3 regions of the Glaciecola petra genome follow, and region 3 is predicted to be linked to each of the others. Evidence: predicted binding sites of a transcription regulator. Region 3 holds the regulator's gene; each other region holds the start of a gene.
The links. The regulator LexA, encoded in region 3, represses DNA repair genes until DNA is damaged. The targets are predictions, from matches to a motif close to TACTGTATNNNNATACAGTA.
Positions count from the first base shown of each region.

Region 1 (2,280 bases), on a different contig from region 3:
AATGATGCTGATATAAAAAGACCGAGCACAGGAAGCTATGCTCGGTCATGTCATTTTGTCACTTTTGTTAGGCTAGGTAGTGAAAAGAGACAAATAGTATGACAAAACTTATGCTTCAGTTTCTACGTCAGATTCTTTATCTGTTTTATTCAAAAGTAATTCGGCGCGTATTTTATCTTCTATTTCTTTCGCTAATTCTACGTTTTCTTTAAAATACTTCACCACATTTGCTTTACCTTGACCAATACGATTGCCATTACAGCTGTACCAAGCGCCAGCCTTTTCTACTAGCTTAAGTTTTACACCCAAGTCTATCAATTCAGCTTCTTTACTTATACCTTGCCCATACATGATTTGAAACTCAGCTTGTTTGAACGGAGGAGCAATTTTATTCTTAACCACTTTTACACGGGTTTCATTACCCACGACTTCATCACCTTCTTTAATCGCACCTATTCGACGAATATCCAAGCGTACTGAGGCGTAGAATTTAAGTGCATTACCACCTGTTGTCGTTTCAGGATTACCAAACATCACACCAATCTTCATTCTGATTTGGTTGATGAAAATTAGCATGGTATTGCTTCGTTTTAAGTTACCTGTAATTTTACGCATACTTTGCGACATCATTCTGGCGGCGAGCCCCATATGAGAGTCTCCAATGTCGCCTTCAATTTCCGCTTTAGGCGTTAACGCAGCCACAGAGTCCACTACAATAACGTCAACCGCACCTGAGCGAGTTAACATGTCACAAATTTCCAGAGCTTGCTCGCCAGTGTCCGGTTGAGATACAAGCAACTCATTAATATCAACGCCTAATTTTTGCGCGTATATAGGATCCAATGCATGTTCTGCATCAACAAAAGCACAGGTTTTACCTTCTCGCTGTGCACTTGCAATCACTTCTAGTGTCAGTGTTGTTTTACCGGATGATTCAGGACCATATATTTCAACGATTCTTCCCATTGGTAAGCCACCTGCTCCCAAAGCAATGTCTAGCCCCAATGAACCTGTAGATATAGTTTCTACGTCCATGGTTCTATTTTCACCCAGTTTCATTATTGCGCCCTTACCGAATTGCTTTTCGATTTGTCCTAGTGCAGCCGTTAATGCTTGATTTTTTTTATCGTTCACAATAGATATCCTTTTGGCAGTAACACAAAGTATGGTTACAAGTGTGTTTGTTATATTTATACTTGCACGTAATTATTTATTTACTTTTTCTTATTTACTTTTTCTTATTTACTTCTTCAGAACAAGTAGTAACTAAATATGCATGCAATCATTTATATCGCAAGTATACTGTATAATCATACAGCTTCAAGTGATATTTTAAATTATTTTATAATGTCTTGTTTTTTAATTAATTTTTCATGAGAGAAAAACGAATTAAGTGATGTAAAGTACGCTGTAATGGTAGCACTTAGAGATGATTTGTTAAGCTAGGCATTCGATCAGTTTTTCTAGCCCTAAAAAAATAGCTTGTTCTCGTACCAAACTACGGTCACCAGAAAACCTTCTACTAAAGCTTAAGACAGATTCATTCGGCAATGCAATAGCAAACCAAACTAATCCAACTGGTTTATCTTTACTACCGCCACCAGGACCAGCAATACCGCTAACGGCAATGCAATAATTAGCGTTTGCTATTGCTTGTCCACCTAATGCCATTTGTTCAACAGTTTCTTTGGATACCGCACCAAATTGCGCCAATATATCCTCAGATACATGCACCATGGACGTTTTCGCCTCATTTGCATATGTCACCCATGACTGATTAAACCATTGTGAGGAGCCAGAGATCTCGGTAATAGCGTATGCAAGACCACCGCCTGTGCATGACTCTACCGTCGCAACACTTGCTTGCTGCGCCAGTAATAGGTCGCCAAGTGTTTGTGAAAGCCTAAATTTTTGTTCTAGGGTAAAGTTTATCAATACTATTGCTTTTTAGTTTTGCTTATTTCCAATAGAATAACGTTAAATTATGCTAAACCAAAGTATCTTTAATAAGAAAAACATGCCAAAAAACGCAGAACACACGCCAATGATGGCCCAGTATTTAAAAATAAAAGCTGAATACCCTGATATCTTGTTGTTCTACCGTATGGGCGATTTTTACGAACTTTTCTTTGATGATGCAGTTAAAGCTGCTGATTTGCTTAATATTTCCCTTACCGCAAGAGGCAAAGCTAAAGGCGAACCTATTCCTATGGCAGGCGTGCCTTATCATGCAGTTGATAACTATTTAGCCAAGCTCGTTAAATTAGGCGAATCGGTTGC
Region 1 covers NZ_JAVRHX010000001.1:475,062-477,341, reverse strand. Annotated here, with positions in the region: gene recA (recombinase RecA) at 109-1,134, opposite strand; gene RM552_RS02100 (CinA family protein) at 1,438-1,935, opposite strand; gene mutS (DNA mismatch repair protein MutS) at 2,018-2,280, shown strand, end outside.
Region 1: recA (recombinase RecA) is a predicted target of LexA. The motif match lies at 1,301-1,320, and genes of this name have one in related genera.

Region 2 (2,280 bases), on a different contig from region 3:
ATGGGCCATTAAAAAGCGAAATTCATTAAATTTTTTGACTTTTACTAAGGAATTTTTATAAGCATTAGGCAAATATACAGGGAAAGGTGGTACCAGTTGTTGTTTTACTCTTACAATTAAATCTGCAACATAGATGAGCTTCTCATTTTCATTATATACGCTAATATCACGGTCAGTATGACCGGGGGTATGCATAATTTTCCAATCTTCGAATCCAGGTATCGTTTCATTGTCAGACAGATAAATATCGGCACTGAGATATTTTGGATACCATATATTCCGTTTTTTCTTGCCCAGACGGTTCGCTACCCAAAGCGCAAGTGCCATATCAACAATGTGTGCAATAGAGCCCTTTATGCCCGCGTACCATTGTGTTTTAAAATATGAATCTGTCATCCTGCCACTTAAAATTTTGCACCCGCTTATTTTTTTTAATGTTAAAGCACAGCCTGCATGATCTGGATGCATATGCGTAACAACAACGAGTTTCAAGTCGCTTATAGGTCTATTTAGCGTATTCATAAAGAAGTGCTGAATGATGTCTATATCAACTCTGCAGCAGCCATCGAGCAATAAACACCCATGCTCATATTCTGCAAGGTGAATATTTTGTATATATCCCTCGATGATATGTAGTTTCATTTTTCAGGCGAAAAACTTGGTAAATAAATCAGTCTTTATGCCTTTTTCATCTCTACAACGTCTGCGGATTCTTGCTCTAATAATTTGTCTACGCTAGTACCACGAAGAATCTTACCAAGTGAATCTTTGTTTTTGGCCATTAAAATAGATAACTCTTCAGATACAGACTCATCCAAATCAACGCCTTTAGCCTGCAAATATAAGCTAATATTATCGGCTACTTCTAGCATCTTGTCGTATTGATCGGCTTCTTTCTTGTTTGTGGTGACCAATTTATCGACTCCTTTGTGTTGCACTACATATTGTGTAATTACCGCCATTTCGCGCTCCGAACTTACTGATTGAATATAGAATATGTTGAAATCTTAAGCATTAATAATATACGCTTGATTACTGTATAAATAAACAGTTTTTAGTGAAAACTTTTATCGATTAAGACCGTATTATTAGCATACACGAGTCTACAGGCTTTATCCGAAGAATGTACTTTTAGGTAAATGCCGAAACCTTAGGCAATTGCTAAGGAGCAAAAATGGTTGTTAAAAGTGAGTGAATTTAGTTTTAGTAAAGTGAGTGCCATTATTTTTGACCTCGATGATACCTTAGTCAAAACAAGTCTAGATTTTGCGAAGTTAAAAAAGGAAATAGCATGCCCAGCTAATGACGATATTTTAACTTTTATTGCACAAATTAAAGAGCATAAAGCTCGACAACAAGCAGAACAAAAAGTGCTTCTTCATGAATTACAAGATGCAGAGTCTTCTGCTTGGTTGCCACAAGCCCAAGCGTTTGTTGATGCGGCTAAACGGTATGGTTTGCCTTTATCAATAGTCACTCGTAACTGTCGCGAAGCAACTAATATTAAACTAAGAAAAAATAATATTCCCATTTCTAAAGTGTTGACCCGTGAAGATGCTCCCCCTAAACCCGACCCTTCGGCTTTATTATCTATTGCTAATGATTGGCAAATTCCATGTGAAAAAATCGCCTATATTGGTGATTATATTTACGATATACAGGCAGCGCATAATGCAAATATGCAAGCTTGGTTATATAAACAAAAAAACATAGAAAATGACTATACCTTCGGCGAATGTTTACATTTTATTCCAAAATAGAGCACGCAATGTCCTAATTTTGAGACAATTGTTCACTACAATTGATAGCATTATGAAAAAAAACAGCTTAAAATTTAGACAAAAAATAGAAAGGCTAATTTGTTCTTACAATTAGTTTTTGATGGAAAGTAACCTTAAATAAGCCCCATTTGGATTGGATATCTAGTGCGCTTGATGTATTAAAGGAATAGTTATGGATTTAGCAAACGGCATTGCTTGGCTGTCTGCATGGCCTGAATGGCTACTTGTGTGTATGCAATTTTTATTAGTATTTTGTCTTGGTGGATTGTTTACAGGCCTTATTCTTTATAAAAAATTTGCTGGATTGAGCTTGCGTTGCCAATTACAAGAGCAAATTAAACATCATTCATGTGATGCAAATCGGCAGAAAGAACAATTACAAGCAATTGCCTTTGATCTTAAAAAGAGCATAAAAGAACTCATCAACTCGCAATATGTACTATGTGATAAAGAAAAATATCACTCAATTATGCAAACGCCATTAAGGCAAAATATCCAT
Region 2 covers NZ_JAVRHX010000003.1:342,431-344,710, reverse strand. Annotated here, with positions in the region: gene RM552_RS12330 (MBL fold metallo-hydrolase) at 1-642, opposite strand, end outside; gene RM552_RS12325 (YebG family protein) at 678-962, opposite strand; gene RM552_RS12320 (HAD family hydrolase) at 1,188-1,760, shown strand; gene RM552_RS12315 (helix-turn-helix domain-containing protein) at 1,954-2,280, shown strand, end outside.
Region 2: RM552_RS12325 (YebG family protein) is a predicted target of LexA. The motif match lies at 1,034-1,053, and genes of this name have one in related genera.

Region 3 (2,280 bases):
TAAAAATAAGAATTAGAAATGGAATGACAGTCCACGCGATTTCGACTTTCACACTTTCATGGAAATTAGCCGGTTTCGCTCCTGTAGATTTGCGGTGAGCGAACATGGAATAAAACATGACACCAAACACGACCACAGCGATTACTACACAGATGTAGAACATCAACATATGTAAATCATAAACTTGATGACTAATATCAGACACACCTTTGCGTAAGTTAAGATCGGATCTTCCGGTCTCGACTGCAATTGCTGAAAAGCCGACTGTTGCCAAAGACAACCACGAAATGAATTTTACAAGCTTCACACTAGGACTCCCATTTATGCATTACAACTCTAATACCATAAAAAGCGGCAGTGCTTTCATGGTATTTTTTCGACTTTAGATTAATAACTAGTAATGCAATTGTTTTGATTATGTAAATACCTATATAATCATCGGACAAATCAGGTTAAGAGTCTAGTTTTTTGTTACTTTTTTCTTCTGTTTTGCTCGAGTTTTTCGTGGTGAAGGAAACTTTTATGTACAAAAAAGGCAACTTTTAATCGTTGCCTTGTGATCTAATAATATTTTTAACACTCAATAGTATGTTTTATAATCCTGCGTGATCTCTAATAACGCCTACTGCAAGACCTTCAATCGTGAAAAATTGAGAAGCAAGATCTACCCGTATTGGCGCAAATTCTTCGTTTTCTGCATGCAGTAAAATTTCGCTACCCTTTCGCTCAAAACGTTTGACTGTAACATCTTCATCAACTCGGGCTACCACAACCTGACCGTTATTAACTTGGTCAGTTTTGTGAACAGCCAACAAGTCGCCATCCATTATGCCAATATTTTTCATACTCTCGCCTTTTACTCTAAGCAAAAAGTCGGCGCGAGGATGAAACATGGCTGGATCGAGTTTGAAACGATTTTCGACATGTTCTTGTGCCAATATTGGCTCACCTGCGGCTACTTGACCGATCAATGGTAAACCTTCTTCAACTTCATCTTCCAAATCAACATTTAATTTAATGCCCCTAGATGTACCAGGCAAAATTTCAATCACACCTTTTTTTGCTAGGGCTTTTAGATGCTCTTCTGCTGCGTTAGCAGATTTAAAACCTAATTGCCGCGCAATTTCAGCTCGAGTAGGCGGCATACCTGTGTCAATCATTGTTGTTTTGACTAAATCTAGAACTTCTTGTTGTCGTGGTGTTAGTGGACGCATAAACAGCCTGTTTTTCTATACAGTTGTTGCTAGTATATCCAGTATTGCTTTAGAAGCAACTTTATTTTTCCACCCAAAATAAAGCAACGAACATCAAATCATGCGCTGAATAGCAAAAATATGTTTAACCCATGGTATTCTATTTTGTTAACTTGGCCCCATATAACTAGGCAGATGGCGGCTTTGCCTGTTAATATATCGGGCATAAATGGCCTGTACAAAGGCGACAATGGAGTAGTTATGAATTCGATAGGTCTCTTTTTCAAAAAACTGATCGCCGCCCCCATCGGCTGGATGGTGTCAGTAAAAAGCGTGCCAAACGATTTATCAAACGAACTGGGGATAGACAAAACTCGCCCTATTGTATACTTGTTACAAACCAAATCTTTTACTGATGCTATAGCACTGCAAAAGTCAACCGAAGCGCTAGGTTTACCCGCTCCTAACAAACCACTAACCCTAGTCAACCAAGAGCATAATCGTAGTTATTATTTAGATCGTCCCCAAAGTCTTCTTACTAAACGTATTAAGCCAACCACGATCGAAGAAAATTTCACCAAAATGTTTAACTTGCATAGAGAATTCGAAGACCTTGATGCCCAAGTCGTACCGGTTTTTATTTCTTGGGGTCGCTCAGCAGGAAAGGAAAAATCTGGATTTGCACAGCTTTTAGCCATAAAAGCTTCTCCAAATTGGTTGCGTAAGGCATTTATCGTTTTATTTTTTGGTCGTGACAACTTTGTTAGTTATTCAAAACCGGTTTCAACTCGGGAAATGGCTTCTTTAAAAGGCAGTGACCAACAAATAGCACACAAATTAATAAGAGTGGCACGCACTCATTTCCAGCGTAAACGACAAACATTAAGTGGCCCAACATTATTAGAACGAGAAACACTACATAACTCGTTACTTGGCGCAAAAGCGGTCAAACAAGCGATAGAAGAAGAAAGTCGACAGAAAAAACTCAGCCCAGAAAAAGCCCGGCAGAAAGCAATTAAATATGTGGACGAAATAGCTGCCGATTATCGCGAAGGTCTAATACGGCTTGCCGACCGATTATTAACGC
Region 3 covers NZ_JAVRHX010000002.1:438,537-440,816, reverse strand. Annotated here, with positions in the region: gene coxB (cytochrome c oxidase subunit II) at 1-280, opposite strand, end outside; gene lexA (transcriptional repressor LexA) at 594-1,214, opposite strand; gene plsB (glycerol-3-phosphate 1-O-acyltransferase PlsB) at 1,455-2,280, shown strand, end outside.